One region of the Aquabacterium sp. A08 genome, then DNA from elsewhere that is predicted to be linked to it. Evidence: predicted binding sites of a transcription regulator. Region 1 holds the regulator's gene; the other holds the start of a gene.
The links. The regulator FNR, encoded in region 1, switches genes on or off when oxygen is low (the NO sensors DNR and NnrR bind a similar motif). The targets are predictions, from matches to a motif close to TTGATNNNNATCAA.
Positions count from the first base shown of each region.

Region 2: HA630_RS21945 (OmpW family protein) is a predicted target of FNR. The motif match lies at 4,749-4,762, and genes of this name have one in related genera.

Region 1 is NZ_JAAQQT010000688.1:26,775-34,641, forward strand. Features, by position in the region: gene ccoO (cytochrome-c oxidase, cbb3-type subunit II) at 1-71, shown strand, start outside; gene HA630_RS18580 (cbb3-type cytochrome c oxidase subunit 3) at 85-222, shown strand; gene ccoP (cytochrome-c oxidase, cbb3-type subunit III) at 250-1,158, shown strand; gene ccoG (cytochrome c oxidase accessory protein CcoG) at 1,190-2,611, shown strand; gene HA630_RS18595 (nitrogen fixation protein FixH) at 2,639-2,941, shown strand; gene HA630_RS18600 (hypothetical protein) at 2,954-3,274, shown strand; gene fnr (fumarate/nitrate reduction transcriptional regulator Fnr) at 3,275-3,991, opposite strand; gene hemN (oxygen-independent coproporphyrinogen III oxidase) at 4,130-5,509, shown strand; gene HA630_RS18615 (sulfite exporter TauE/SafE family protein) at 5,543-6,214, shown strand; gene aceA (isocitrate lyase) at 6,579-7,867, shown strand, end outside.
Region 2 is NZ_JAAQQT010000706.1:32,863-40,729, forward strand. Features, by position in the region: gene HA630_RS21920 (delta(1)-pyrroline-2-carboxylate reductase family protein) at 1-622, opposite strand, end outside; gene HA630_RS21925 (DUF6279 family lipoprotein) at 705-1,571, shown strand; gene groL (chaperonin GroEL) at 1,663-3,306, opposite strand; gene groES (co-chaperone GroES) at 3,348-3,638, opposite strand; gene HA630_RS21940 (hypothetical protein) at 3,843-4,715, shown strand; gene HA630_RS21945 (OmpW family protein) at 4,881-5,477, shown strand; one part of gene HA630_RS21950 (IS3 family transposase) at 5,830-6,109, shown strand; AL1L pseudoknot at 6,108-6,224, shown strand; one part of gene HA630_RS21950 (IS3 family transposase) at 6,109-7,064, shown strand; partial or broken gene HA630_RS21955 (porin) at 7,105-7,867, shown strand, end outside.

The sequences.
Region 1 (7,867 bases):
ACGTCAAAGGCAAGACCGAGATGGAGGCCGTGATCGCTTACCTCCAGAGCCTGGGTCACGCGCTGCGTTGAAAGGGGCACAGACATGGATGTCAACGACCTGCGCAGCGTGGTCACCGTGCTCAGCCTGGTGACCTTCCTCGGCATCGTCTGGTGGGCGTGGTCCAAGCGCAACCAGAGCCGGTTCGACGAAGCGGCGCAACTGCCGTTTCAGGACGAGTGACGAGCCCCGCCTAACAAGAGAACGATCATGAGCGACTTTACAAGTGAATTCTGGCACCTCTACGTGGCCGGGCTGACGCTGGTCAGCATCATCGCCTGCCTGGTGCTGCTGTGGATCAGCGGCACCACCAAGGTCAAGGCGCACGACGACAACACCACCGGCCACGTCTGGGACGGCGACCTGCGCGAGATGAACAACCCCCTGCCGCGCTGGTGGGTCTATCTGTTCATCATCACCGTGATCTTCGCGCTGGTCTATGGTGCGCTGTACCCGACCTTCGGCAAGTGGGGCGGGCAGTTGGGCTGGTCGTCCACCGGCCAGCACACCGCCGAGGTGAAGAAGGCCGAGGAAAGCTTTGCCCCGATCTACGCCGCGTTCTCGGGCATGGAGCCCGAAAAGCTGGCCGGTGACCCGGCGGCCATGGCCATCGGTGAGCGCCTGTTCATGAACTACTGCGCCCAGTGCCACGGTTCGGACGCGGGCGGCAGCAAGAGCTTCCCCAACCTGACCGACAACGACTGGTTGTGGGGCGGTGAGCCGGTGGCGATCAAGGAAACCATCACCAACGGCCGCATGGGCGTGATGCCCCCGATGGCCGCCGCCGTGGGCAACGCCGACGACGTGAACAACCTGGCCAACTACGTACTGAGCCTGTCGGGCAGCCCGCACGACCCGGTCAAGGCCACGCTGGGCAAGTCCAAGTTCGCGGCCTGTGCCGCCTGCCACGGGGCCGAAGGCAAGGGCAACCCGCTCATGGGCGCGCCCAACCTGACCGACAACGTCTGGCTGCACGGCTGGGGCGTGGAGGCGATCACCAAGATCGTCAACGAAGGCAAGACCAACGTCATGCCGGCGCAGAACGCGCTGCTGACCGAGCAGCAGATCCACGTGCTGGCGTCCTACGTCTGGGGTCTGTCCAACAAGCCGCAGCGTTGAGCGTTCCCGCCACCCTGACAGCCGAGGTTCTGTGAGCAACACCCGCCAACCCGACGCCGGCACGGCCGACGAAGACATCGAAGTGTCGCTGTACGCGGCGCGGCAGAAAATCTACCCGCGTTCGGTGTCTGGTCTGTTCAGCCAATGGCGCTGGGCGCTGGTGTGGCTCACCCAGATCGTGTTTTACGGTCTGCCCTGGCTGGAGTGGAACAGCCGCCAGGCGGTCCTGTTCGACCTCGAAGCGCGTCGCTTCTACATTTTCAACCTGGTCCTGTACCCGCAGGACTTCATTTACCTGACAGGGCTGCTCGTCATCTCGGCGTTGGCCCTGTTCCTGTTCACCGCCGTGGCCGGGCGCCTGTGGTGTGGCTACGCCTGTCCCCAGACCGTTTACACCGAGATCTACCTCTGGATCGAGAAAAAGGTCGAGGGCGACCGCGCGGCACGCATGCGCCTGGACCAGAGCCCGCTGTCGGCCACCAAGTTCGGCAAGAAGTGGCTGAAGCACGCCCTGTGGGTGGCGTTTGGCCTGTGGACCGGCTTCACCTTTGTCGGTTACTTCACCCCGATCCAGGAACTGGGCGCGGCGGTCTTGGGCTGGGACCTGGGCCCCTGGCAGACCTTCTGGATCTTCTTCTACGGCTTTGCGACTTACGGCAATGCCGGCTTCATGCGCGAGCAGGTGTGCAAGTACATGTGCCCCTACGCCCGCTTCCAGAGCGCCATGTTCGACAAGGACACGATGATCGTGACCTACGACGAACGGCGCGGCGAGCCGCGCGGCCCGCGCTCCAAAAAGGCCGATCCGGCGGCACTGGGCCTGGGTTCGTGCGTGGACTGCACCTTGTGTGTGCAGGTTTGCCCCACCGGCATCGACATCCGCAAGGGCCTGCAGTACGAATGCATCGGCTGCGGGGCCTGCATCGACGTGTGCGACGACGTGATGGACAAGGTGGGTTACCCGCGCGGCCTCATCAAGTATTCGACACAAAACGGCATGGCCAACGGCTGGACCACCGCCCAGATGGTGCGCCGCGGCCTGCGCCCGCGGGTGTTGGTGTACAGCGGCATCCTCTTGCTCATCAGCGTGGCCGTGGGCGTGAGCCTGTTCTTGCGCACGCCGCTCAAGGTGGACGTGATCCGCGACCGCGGCGCCCTGGCGCGGCTGGTGGACCAGGGCCGCATCGAAAACGTGTACCGCCTGCAGGTGATGAACGCCACCGAGGCGCCCCAGACCTACCGCGTCAGTGTGGACGGCCTGCCTGGCATTGCGCTGGCGTCCGACCCGACCGTGGCCGTGTTGCCGACCGAGGTGCGTTCGCTCGCGGTGCGGGTGCAGGTGCCGCCGGGCGCGGCCGGGTCCGGCTCGCATCCCATCACCTTTGTGGTGGAATCGGCCGACGACGCTGCGCTGCGGGTGACCGAAAAGTCCGTCTTCCTCGTGCCGCGCTGACCCCCATTCCCTTCCCGGAGAACCGCCATGTCCACCTTGAACCCTGCCCTGGTGCCGGCCCAGCGCCCCGCCCAACCCTGGTACCGGGAGCCCTATGTGTGGTTGGTGCTGGGCGGGCCGCTGGCCGTCATCGTCGCCTGCATCGTCACCGTCTACATCGCCGTGACCCATGCCGACCCGGTGCTGGACCGCTCGGCCACCCCGGTGCGCGTCACCCCGGCCGCGGTGGAAACCCTGTCGCCCGAGGCCCGCACCGCGGCCGAACTCAGCGTGATGCCCGCCAACCAGGCGCGCAACCACGCGGTCACCCCCACCCTGCCCAAAGACTGACCGGAGACGCGCATGTGGGCCCAACGCTGGATGTGGATCGCCTGGCCGGCTTTTCTGGTGGCTGGGGTGCTGGAAATGGTGGTGTTTGCGCTGGTGGACCCCAGCGAACTGCATTGGCAGGGGCGGCCGCTGGGCTGGTCGAACCAGGCCATTTACACCGTGTCGTTTTTCTTTTTCTGGGGCGCCACCGTGGCCTCCAGCGCCTTGACCACGCTGCTGGCCATGTCGCCGTTCGAGGTCAACCGCTGCCCCGTGCCGCCCGACCAGCGGCCCGCCGACTGCACCCAGCCAGGGGCCAGGGGCAAAGGTTGCTCGGGCGGGGGCTGCTGTTGATCAGTCGGCCGGCTGGCTGACGATGGCCGCCAGCGCCTGCGTGTCCTTGATGTGGACGTAGCGCTGCTTCACGTCGATGATGCCGTCGTCCATGAACTTGGAGAAGGTGCGGCTCACCGTTTCGAGCTTCATGCCCAGGTAACTGCCGATTTCCTCGCGCGTCATGCGCAGGATCAGTTCGGACTGTGAGAACCCCCGGGCGTGCAGGCGCTGCACCAGGTTCAGCAGGAAGGCGGCCAGCCGCTCCTCTGCCCGCATGCTGCCCAGCAGCAGCATCACCCCGTGGTCGCGCACGATTTCACGGCTCATGATCTTGTGCACGTGGTGCTGCAGCGTGCTGAATTCGCGCGACAGCTGTTCCAGCTTGTCGAAGGGCAGCACGCAGACCTCGGCGTCTTCCAGGGCAATCGCGGCGCAGGAGTGCTTGTCCTGCACGATGCCGTCCATGCCGATGATCTCACCCGTCATCTGGAAGCCGGTGACCTGGTCGCGCCCGTCGGCGGTGGTCACACTCGTCTTGAAGAAGCCCGAGCGCACCGCGTAGAGCGAGGTGAAGGCATCGCCGGCATTGAACAGCGAGGTGCCGCGCTTGACCCGGCGCCGGGTCGAGATCACGTGGTCCAGTTTGCTCATCTCGTCGGCACTCAGGCCAACCGGCAGGCAGAGTTCGCGCAGGTTGCAGCTCGAACACGCGACTTTGATGCTGTGTAAGTCCATAAGTAACCACCGATACGGTGCGCAGGCAGATGCGTCGAATGATAACGCCCATGGGTGACGCTGGCCGTTTTGTTTGACTCACGTCAATGGCGCAGCGGGGGCTTTGCGGCACATTACTCCCAGATTGGAGAAGTACCTGTGAACCATGTCATCGACGAAGGCCTGCTCAAGCGTTTTGACGTGCCCGGGCCGCGCTACACCTCCTACCCGACGGCCGACCGCTTTGTGGAGGCGTTCACAGAAAAAGACTACACCCAGGCGCTGGAGCAGCGCCGCGCCGGTTCCCTGGCGTTGCCCCTGTCGATCTACGTGCACATCCCGTTCTGCGAGTCGGTGTGCTACTACTGCGCTTGCAACAAGGTCATCACCAAACACCACAGCAAGGCGGCCGAGTACCTGCGCTACCTGTCGCGCGAACTGGAGCTGCAGGTGCAGCATTTCGGGCGCGGGCACCACGTCTCGCAAATGCACCTGGGCGGCGGCACGCCCACCTTCCTGAGCGACGCCGAACTGGAGGACCTGGTGGCCATGATCCGCCGCCAGTTCACCCTGGTGCCGGGCGGCGAGTATTCGGTGGAGGTGGACCCGCGCACCGTGACCGAGGCGCGGCTGGAGCACCTGCACCGGCTGGGCTTCAACCGCCTGAGCTTTGGCGTGCAGGACTTTGACCCCACCGTGCAAAAAGCGGTGCACCGGGTGCAGCCGGCCGAGCAGGTGTTTGCGCTGGTGGCGGCGGCGCGCCGCATCGGCTTTGAGTCGGTCAACGTCGACCTGATCTACGGCCTGCCGCAGCAAACGCCCGAATCGTTCCGCCACACGCTGGAACAGGTGCAGGTGCTGCGCCCCGACCGCATCGCGCTCTACGCCTACGCCCACCTGCCGGCCCGCTTCAAGCCGCAGCGCCGCATCATCAGCGCCGAACTGCCCAGCCCGGCCGACAAGCTGGACATGCTGTCGATTTCGCTGGACCTGTTCAGCGCCGGGGGTTATGTGTACGTGGGCATGGACCACTTCGCCCTGCCCAACGACGCCCTGGCCGTGGCCAAGCGCCAGGGCCGGCTGCACCGCAACTTCCAGGGCTACAGCACCCAGCCCGACTGCGACCTGATCGCCCTGGGCGTGTCGGCCATAGGCCGCATCGGCGCCACCTACAGCCAGAACGCCAAAACGCTGGAGGAATACTACGACGCCCTGGACCAGGGGCGCCTGCCCATCGTGCGTGGGCTGGCCCTGAGCCGCGACGACGTGCTGCGCCGCAGCGTCATCATGGCGCTGATGTGCCAAGGCAGTGTCGATTTCGAGTCGGTCGGCCTGGCCCACCTGATCGACTTCCGCAGCTACTTCGCGCGCGAACTGGAGCGGCTGCAGGGCATGGTGGAGCTGGGCCTGGTGCGCATCACCGACACGGCCATTGAGGTAACCCCGTCGGGCTGGTACCTGGTGCGCGCCATCGCCATGACCTTCGACAAATACCTGCAGGTGGACCAGGACCGCGCCCGCTTTTCCAAGATCATCTGAGCCCGTAGCGGCCGGCACTGCTACAGTCGCGGCATGTTGGGTTCCATGACCTTGTCGGCCCTGGTGATGGGCTTGGTGGGCGGTCCGCACTGCGTGGCCATGTGCGGGGCGGCCTGCGCCGGCATCGCGCGCAGCGGCGCGCCGCGCAGCACCCGGGCGCTGTGGAAGTTCCAGTTCAGCCGCTTGCTGGGTTACAGCCTGATGGGCGCGCTGGCCGGCGGCACGGTGCAGGGCCTGGGCTGGATGGGGCAGCAAACCGCCGTGATTCGGCCGCTGTGGACCATGGTGCACGTGGCCGCTTTGCTGCTGGGGCTGGTGCTGCTGTGGCAGGCGCGTCAGCCGGCCTTCATCGAAGGCTGGGCCCAGGGCATCTGGCGCAAGGTGCGCCCGGCCATGGTGGCCATGGGCGGCAAGGCCCCTGTGGTGCTGGGCATGGGTTGGGCCTTCATGCCGTGTGGGCTGCTGTATTCGGCGCTGCTGGTGGCGTCCCTGTCGGCCAGTGCGCTCAACGGGGCGGTGGTCATGGCCGCGTTTGCGGCGGGCACCATGGTCTCGCTTACGGCCGCGCCGTGGCTGTTGCTCAAACTGAAAGATGCCCGCTCCGGCGGCTGGGGCATCCGCCTGGCGGGCCTCGCCTTGGTGCTGACCTCGGGCTGGGCGCTGTGGATGGGCATCACCCAGCCCACCGGCCTCTGGTGCGCCTGAGCGTTTGCGCACCTTGCCGTGCGGCTTTCTGGGGCGTGGCGCCCAGCCACCGTTCCACGCCTGTGCGCCCCGACGCGCCTCAAAGGCGCCTTGTTTTCTCGATATGGTTTTTATATCCCATATTGTGGAATATTGCTTTGTTGCGGCGCAGAAAAATTTCCCGATATGAAAAATCACTTCTCATATTGAGAAATTAAAAATGTAAGCTGTTGAATTGTTTGACTTAAAAATATGTCTTCTATAAGACATAAGATTGAATGTGGGTCTTATAGAAGACTTAAACTTAAGCACAAGGCACCGGTCTTGCATGTGTACACCACACCCCCGGCGTCACCCCTTTCGTTTCAACCCACAGGAGTTATTCATGTCGTCCAACCCGACCCTGAGCCGCCAGCAGCAAATCGAAGCCCTGGAAAAAGACTGGGCCACCAACCCCCGTTGGAACGGCGTCAAGCGCGGTTACACCGCCGCTGACGTGGTGCGCCTGCGCGGCAGTCTGCAGCCCGAGTACACCTTTGCCCAGCGCGGCGCCAAGGTGCTGTGGGACAAAGTGAACGGCGGCGCCAAGAAGGGCTACGTCAACGCTTTCGGCGCCATCACCGCTGGCCAGGCCATGCAACAAGCCAAGGCTGGCCTGGAAGCCGTGTACCTGTCGGGCTGGCAAGTCGCCGCCGACGGCAACACCTCCGAAACCATGTACCCCGACCAGTCGCTGTACGCCTACGACTCGGTGCCGACCATGGTTCGCCGCATCAACAACACCTTCAAGCGTGCCGACGAAATCCAGTGGAGCCGTGGCATCAATCCGGGCGACGAAGGCTTCATCGACTACTTCCTGCCCATCGTGGCCGACGCGGAAGCCGGTTTCGGTGGCGTGCTGAACGCCTTCGAACTGATGAAGAACATGATCGCCGCTGGCGCCGCCGGCGTGCACTTCGAAGACCAGCTGGCCGCGGCCAAGAAATGCGGCCACATGGGCGGCAAGGTGCTGGTGCCGACCCGCGAAGCCGTCGAAAAGCTGATCTCCGCCCGCTTCGCTGCCGACGTGATGGGCGTGCCGACCCTGATCCTGGCCCGCACCGACGCCGAAGCCGCCAACCTGATCACCAGCGACTACGACGCCAACGACAAGCCGTTCCTGACCGGCGAGCGCACCCAGGAAGGCTTCTTCCGCGTGAAGAACGGCCTGGAGCAGTCCATCAGCCGTGGCGTGGCCTACGCCCCCTACGCCGACCTGGTGTGGTGCGAAACCGGCGTGCCCGACATCGGCTTTGCCCGTGAATTCGCGCAAGCCGTGCACGCCGCCTGCCCGGGCAAGCTGCTGTCCTACAACTGCTCGCCGTCCTTCAACTGGAAGAAGAACCTCAACGATTCGCAGATCGCCTCCTTCCAGGAAGAGCTGTCGGCGCTGGGCTACAAGTACCAGTTCATCACCCTGGCCGGTATCCACGTCAACTGGTACAACACCTTCAAGTTTGCCCACGCTTACGCCCGCGGCGAAGGCATGAAGCACTACGTCGAAATGGTGCAAGAGCCGGAATTCGCCGCCCGCGAACAAGGCTACACCTTCGTGTCGCACCAGCAGGAAGTGGGCACCGGCTACTTCGACGACGTGACCACCGTGATCCAGGGCGGTTCTTCCAGCGTGAAGGC
Region 2 (7,867 bases), on a different contig from region 1:
CGGGCCGGGGCGTGCCGCGCAGCGCCACGGCCTGGGCACTGGTGGCGGTCACCACCAGCGGGCAGTCGGCCAGCGCCGCGTCGGCGTCGTCCACCGCGCGGGCTTGCAGCCCCAAGGCTCGGGCGTGCGCCACCAGCGCATCGGCGCTGGCGCGGCTGCGCGAGGCCACCCGCACCTCGCGCACCCCCAGGCCGGCGTGGAAGGCGTCCAGGTGCGCCCGCCCCTGCACCCCCGCGCCCACGATCAGCAGCGGGCCGGCGGGGTGGGGGACCAGCCGTTGCGCGGCCAGCAGCGACACCGCGGCCGTGCGCCGCGCCGTCACCGTCGGGCCGTCCAGCAGCGCGCGGCGGCTGCCGGTGGCCACGTCGAACACCACAATGTCGCCCTGGATGCTGGGCAGTCCGCGCGTGGCGTTGTCGTGCACAAAGGTGATGAGTTTGGTGATGGCCACCTGTGCGTCGTGGGCCGGCATCACGAACAGGCTGGCGCCGTTGGCCAGCCGCTCCACCAGCCGGGGCGGCACCCGCACGCTCGGGTCGCGCAGCACGGCTTCGATCTGCTGGGCCAGCGCAGGGTAGGGCAGGGCTTGGGCGGTGGCGTGGGGGGACAGGGTGGCGCTCATGGCCACACTGTACCTGCCCGCGCGGGTCGGGTTTGGGCCGTGCCGCCGCGCCAGTGGCCCCAGCCCGGCTAACCTTGGCGGCATGACCTTCCGTTTCTTGCCGCTGCGCCGCGCCCGCTGGGCGGCCGCTGCGCTGGCCATGACGCTGGCCGGCTGCAGCCTGGTGTCGGTGGCCTACAACCGCCTGCCCACCCTGGCCCACTGGCGCCTGGACGGCCTGCTCAACCTCGACCGCACGCAGTCCGCCGCCGTGCGGGCCGACCTGGCCCAATGGCACGCCTGGCACCGGCGCCAGCACCTGCCGCAGTACGCGCAGACGCTGGCGCGCTGGCAGGTCCTGGCCGGGGCCGACGTGACCGCCCAGCAGGTCTGCGCCGAATGGCCCCGCCTGAGCGGCTGGCTCGACGAGGCCGGCGCCCAGGCCCTGCCGTGGCTGGCGCGCCTGGCCGGCGGCCTCACCCCGGCGCAACTGGCGCACTGGCAGGGCCGCCACGCCGAACGCCTGGCCGAATTCCGCGCGGACTTTGTGGCGCCCGCCGGCGAGGTCGCCCCCCGGCGCCTGGACAAGGCCGTGGAACGGCTGGAAATGCTGTACGGCCGCACCAGCCCGGCCCAGCGCGACTGGTTGCGCCAGCGCCTGCAGCGCAGCGCCTTCGACCCCGAGCGTGCCGTGGCCGAGCGCGAACGCCAGCACGCGGTGCTGCTGGAGGCGGTGCGCCGCATCCAGGCCGGCGCCCCGGCCGAGGCCGAAGCCCGCGCCGCCTGGGCCCGTTGGTGGCAGCCGCCCGACTCGGCGCAACAGGCCCAGCAGGCCGCCTGGCGGGCCGACAGCTGCGCCTTCCTGGCCGAATGGCACCAGCGCACCACGCCCGAACAACGCCACCACGCCCAGCAAAAACTCCAGGGCTTTGCCAGCGATTTCACCGCGCTGGCCGCCTTGGGCGGCTGAGCCCAGACGCAAAAAAACCCCGCCGGGATCGCTCCCGGCGGGGTGGTGTGTGCAGCACCGGGCGGCCGCGGGGCCGCCCAGGCCGGCGGGCTTACATGCCCATGCCGCCCATGCCGCCCATGTCACCCATGCCGCCCGGCATGGCCGGTGCGTCGTCCTTCGGGGCCTCGGCCACCATGCACTCGGTGGTCAGCATCAGGCTGGCCACGGACGCGGCGTTCTGCAGCGCGGTGCGGGTCACTTTCGTCGGGTCCAGAATGCCCATCTCGATCATGTCGCCGTAGGTGTCGTTGGCGGCGTTGAAGCCGTAGTTGCCCTGGCCACCCAGCACGGCGTTCACCACCACGCTCGGCTCGCCACCGGCGTTGGCCACGATCTCGCGCAGCGGCGCTTCGATGGCCTTCAGCACCAGGCTGATACCGGCTTGCTGGTCGGCGTTGTCACCGGTGATGGTGCCGGCCGATTGCTTGGCGCGCAGCAGGGCCACGCCACCGCCGGCCACAATGCCTTCTTCCACCGCAGCGCGCGTGGCGTGCAGCGCGTCTTCCACGCGGGCCTTCTTTTCCTTCATCTCGACTTCGGTGGCGGCACCGACCTTGATGACGGCCACACCGCCGGCCAGCTTGGCCACGCGCTCTTGCAGCTTCTCGCGGTCGTAGTCGCTGGTGGCTTCTTCGATCTGGATGCGGATCTGCTTCACGCGGGCTTCGATGTCGGCAGCGGCACCGGCGCCATCGATGATGGTGGTGTTTTCCTTGCCGATTTCCACGCGCTTGGCCTGGCCCAGGTCGGCCAGGGTCACCTTGTCCAGGGTCAGGCCCACTTCTTCAGCGATCACCTTGCCGCCGGTCAGGATGGCGATGTCTTCCAGCATGGCCTTGCGGCGGTCGCCGAAGCCCGGGGCCTTCACAGCCACGACCTTCAGGATGCCACGGATGGTGTTCACCACCAGGGTCGCCAGGGCTTCGCCTTCCACGTCTTCGGCAATGATCAGCAGCGGACGGCCGGCCTTGGCCACGGCTTCCAGCGTGGGCAGCAGGTCGCGGATGTTGCTGATCTTCTTGTCGAACAGCAGCACGAAGGGGTTGTCCAGCAGCGCGGCCTGCTTCTCGGGGTTGTTGATGAAGTAGGGCGACAGGTAGCCGCGGTCAAACTGCATGCCTTCCACGACATCCAGCTCGTTCTGCAGCGATTTGCCGTCTTCCACGGTGATCACGCCTTCCTTGCCCACTTTGTCCATGGCGTTGGCGATGATGTCGCCGATGCTGGAGTCGGAGTTGGCGGAGATGGAACCCACCTGGGCGATCTCTTTGGAGGTGGTGGTGGGCTTGGAGGCCTTCTTCAGCTCGGCGATCAGGGCTTCCACGGCCTTGTCGATGCCGCGCTTGAGGTCCATCGGGTTCATGCCGGCGGCCACGTACTTCATGCCTTCGCGCACGATGGCCTGGGCCAGCACGGTCGCGGTGGTGGTGCCGTCACCGGCGTTGTCCGAGGTCTTGGAAGCGACTTCCTTGACCATCTGGGCGCCCATGTTCTGCAGCTTGTCCTTCAACTCGATTTCCTTGGCCACGGACACGCCGTCCTTAGTCACGGTCGGGGCGCCGAACGAACGCTCCAGCACCACGTTGCGGCCTTTGGGGCCCAGGGTCACTTTCACGGCGTTGGCCAGGACGTTCACGCCCTCGACCATGCGGGCGCGGGCTTCGCCGCCGAACACTACGTCTTTTGCTGCCATTTTTCAGGTTCCTTCAGTGTTTGGGTTGCAACAGGGGCAAATTACTTCTCGACCACGGCAAACAGGTCGTCTTCCTTCATGACCAGCAGTTCGTCGCCATCGACCTTCACGGTCTGGCCACTGTATTTGCCGAACAGCACGCGGTCGCCCACTTTCACGGACAGGGCCTTGGTTTCGCCCTTGTCGTTCGTCTTGCCCGGGCCCACGGCCAGCACTTCGCCCTGGTCGGGCTTTTCGGCGGCGTTGTCGGGGATCACGATGCCCGAAGCGGTCTTGGTTTCATTTTCCATGCGCTTGACGATCACGCGATCGGCGAGGGGACGAAGTTTCATGAGATCTCCTGCTCAGTAAAAAAGAAACGTGTTGGACAGATCGTGGGGGGTGCCCACCACAGTGTTAGCACTCAACCCCAGCGAGTGCTAATGATAGAGGCGGCCTCACGCCTTTTCAAGGCCCAGGGGTCAAAAAATCCCGTGGCCGTGGGGGTGGACGCTCGGGCCCTATCATGGCCGCCGGGTCAACACAGGGAGGTGCATGTGACTTACCACGACGACAAGGCCGCCGAGCACGGCCACCGCATGAACGAATCCAGCGTGGGTTCCACGGACTACTGGAACCACCGCATGCAGCAGCAAAACCACCAGTCCATGGCGGACGCGCAGCGCCTGCACCAGGAAACCAGCAGCTACCTCCAAAACCTGCAGGCCCAGCACACGGCGCCCCCCGTTTGGCGTGCCGGGGAATTGCCGGTGGGCGCGGGCCACGCGGGCACTCATTCCGGCAGTGCCGGCGCGGCCCTTGCGCGCCTGCTGGGTACCAAGGGTTTCTGGTACATCGCCTGGCTGCTGCTGTGCGCTTGCGGTTACCAGTGGGTGGATCAAGGCATCCGGTCTGCGCACGCCACAGGCTGGATGCAGGCCGTCACGCCGGCTGGACATGTGTCGTCCGACTACCTGATCGGCATGCGGCAGCGGCCCGAGGGTTTCAAGTACCAGGTCGATCAGACCCTGGGCGCCTGGGCGCACCTGTTTCGCCAACCCGAGGCGGCGCGCAAGCTCTACGCCGCCTGCCCCCGCACCCGCGCGTGCCTGACGCACCCGCTGGGCATCATGGGTTTCATGGCCGACCACGCCAGCGACCGCCAGGCGTATTGGCAAGCCCTGTGTGAAAGCGGCTACGTGCGCCACCACGCCCAAGGAAAGTCCATGGAGCGGCGTTGGTGGGTGGCGCCACACCAAACGCAGAAGTACGCGCCGCAGTGCGTGCTGGTCAACGCCCAAGAGGTGCGCGACCAGTTGGCCCGCAGCCGGCAGTGGCAGGAAGGCGTGGCCATTGCCGCTGCTTTGGTGGCTGCCCTGCTGCCCTGGTTGGCTTGGCTGTGGTTGCGCCGCACAAAGTCTCCGGCCTGATGCGGTGCCCTGCCGCGGCCCCTGTGGGGCGGTTTGACGCAGATCAAACCCTTCGTTCGCGCGGCGCGGGTTAACCCCCGGGTTTGATGTGGCGCAAACCCGCGCCGGGTGTGCGGGCTTCCAATGCCGGCAGGGAATGTTCCCTTGCACGACACACCACACACCATGAACCAATACCTGCTTGCCGCGGCCGTGGGCGCCGCACTCGTTTCCGGCACCGCCATGGCGCAAGACTTCAAAGAGGGCGACTGGCTGGTCCGCGCCCGCGTGGTGCATCTGGACGCTGCCAACAAAAACAGCGACCCGGCGGTGCCCGTGTCCATCAACAACAAGACGCTGCCCGAGGTGGACTTCACCTACTTCTTCAACAAGAACCTGGCCGCCGAACTGATTTTGACCGTGCCGCAAAAGCAGACCGTGTCGCTGGGCGGCGCGCCGATCGGTACCCTCAAGCACCTGCCGCCCACCCTGACGCTGCAATACCACTTCGACGCCCCCGGCTTCAAGCCCTATGTCGGCGCGGGTATCAACTTCACCCGCTTCAGCTCGGTGAACCTGCCGGCCCCGCTGGACATCAAGCGCAACAGCTGGGGCGGCGCGCTGCAGGTGGGCGTGGACATTCCCGTGGCCAAAGACATGTACTTCAACATCGACGTCAAAAAAGTCTTCATCAAGACCGATGTGACCGATGCGGGCGCCAAGATCGACACCTTCAAGGTCGATCCACTGCTGGTCGGCGTGGGTCTGGGCTGGAAGTTCTGACCTCACTGGTCCGCCAGGTGGTGGCGGTTTTTGGGTGGTGTTGACGGCGCCACCACACCGATCCCCCTGGGTAGCAAAGCCGGTGGCGCCGTGGCCTCACCGGCTTTTTGCTGGCCGCGACGCATCCGTCTGGCCCAGTCTTTGCATTAGTAGTTTTGTATACAAAAGCGCGCACAAAAAGTGCGCACAGCGGCCCGGGTGGGCGGCTGGCCAAGCTTGTGTGTGCGCAGTGCCCAAACCGGTGCATGCCAGCGCCGGGGGCAAACCGTTGGACCAAAACTGGAGCAGATGACATGGCAAACTGAACCGCCCCGGGAATTGAGGAGGCTCCAACGTCTGAGAAGATGGAGCCATGACCAAGTCAAACAAGTTCTCACCCGAGGTCCGCGAGCGCGCCGTGCGCATGGTGCAGGAGCACCGAGCCGACTACCCCTCTCTGTGGGCAGCCATTGAATCTATAGCCCCCAAGATTGGCTGCGTGCCGCAGACCCTCAACGAATGGGTCAAGAAGGCCGAGGTCGACAGCGGCCAGCGTGTCGGCACCACCACTTCGGAGGCGCAACGCATCAAGGAACTGGAGCGCGAGGTCAAGGAGTTGCGCCGGGCCAATGACATCCTCAAGACGGCCAGCGCTTTTTTTGCGCAGGCGGAGCTCGACCGCCGATTGAAGTCTTGAAGAACTACATCGACCGCCACCGTGATGACTACGGGGTCGAGCCCATCTGCCGGGTGTTGCAGATGGCCCCGTCGTGCTACTGGCGCCATGCCGCTCGCCAGCGCAATCCACAGTTGCGCAGTGCGCGTGCCCTGCGTGACGAGGGTTTGAAAGCCGACATCCAGCGCGTGTGGCACGCCAACTGGCAGGTCTACGGGGCTGACAAGGTCTGGCTGCAGATGAACCGCGAGGGCATCCCGGTGGCACGTTGTACCGTGGAGCGGCTGATGCGTGCCATGGGCCTGCAAGGGGCACGCCGTGGCAAGACGGTGCGCACCACCACGCCAGACACCTCCGCACCGTGCCCGCTGGACCACGTCAACCGGCAATTCAAGGCCAGCCGACCCAACGAGTTGTGGGTGTCGGACTTCACCTATGTCAGCACCTGGCAGGGCTGGCTGTACGTGGCCTTTGTGGTGGATGTGTACGCCCGGCGCATTGTGGGCTGGCGAGTCAGCCGCAGCATGCAGACGGACTTCGTGCTGGATGCGCTGGAGCAGGCACTGTACGAACGTCAGCCTGCGGCACATGCCCTGACGCACCATTCCGACAGGGGCAGTCAATACGTTTCCATACGCTACACCGAACGCCTGGACCAGGCGGGCATCCAGCCATCAGTGGGCAGCCGGGGCGACAGCTACGACAACGCACTGGCAGAAACCATCAACGGGCTGTACAAGGCCGAGTTGATTCACCGCCGGGGACCCTGGAAGAACAGGGAATCCGTGGAACTGGCCACCCTGCAATGGGTGCACTGGTTCAACCACATCCGACTGCTCACGCCGATTGGGGGCATCCCTCCGGCAGAAGCTGAGGCAAACTACTGGAGGCAATTCGCCAACAGCAACACCTCGACAGAGGTTTCAACTTAAACCAACCAGCCTCCTTGAAACCCGGGGCGGTTCAAACAGCATGAGAGGTGGGAAACTGGGCGTGGCCGCGGCAGCCTTGATGGGCGCGGCGGCGTTCGCCCCGGCGGCGCAGGCGCAAACGTCGGCGGTCAACGTGTACGGCCTCATCGACATGAGCGTGGGTTCGTACAAGGCCCCGGGCGGCCAGCGCCAGACCCTGGCCGAGAGCGGCAAAATGACCACCAGCTTCCTGGGCTTTGGCGGCAGCGAAGACCTGGGCAACGGCCTGTCGGCCCAGTTCAAGCTGGAAACCTTTTTCCGCTCCGACGTCGGCCGTTCCGGCCGCTTCGACGGCGACGGCGAATTCACCCGCACCGCGTCGGTCGGGCTGGCGCACAAGCGCTATGGCGCCCTGCACCTGGGCCGCAACACCACGTCGCTGTTCGTCTCCACGCTGATGTTCAACGCCGTCGGCGACTCTTTCGGGTTCTCGCCGGCCATCCGGCAGTACTTCACCAGCGGCACCGTCACCGGTGACACCGGCTGGAACGACTCCATCGCCTACAGCAGCCCCACCGTGGGCGGCTTCCGCGCCAACCTGGCCTACGCCTTCAAGGAAGGCCAGGCCGCCACCGACGGCAACAACTGGAGCGTAGGCCTGGGCTACAGCCAGGGGCCACTGGCGCTGTCCTTCGTGGCGCAAGAGGTGAAAAAGGGCGCAGTCAACGACACCAAAACCCAGCAACTGGGCGGCGCTTACGACTTTGGCGTGGCCAAGGTGTTCGCCCAGTACGGCGAGGTGGAGAACCTGACCACCGGCAACG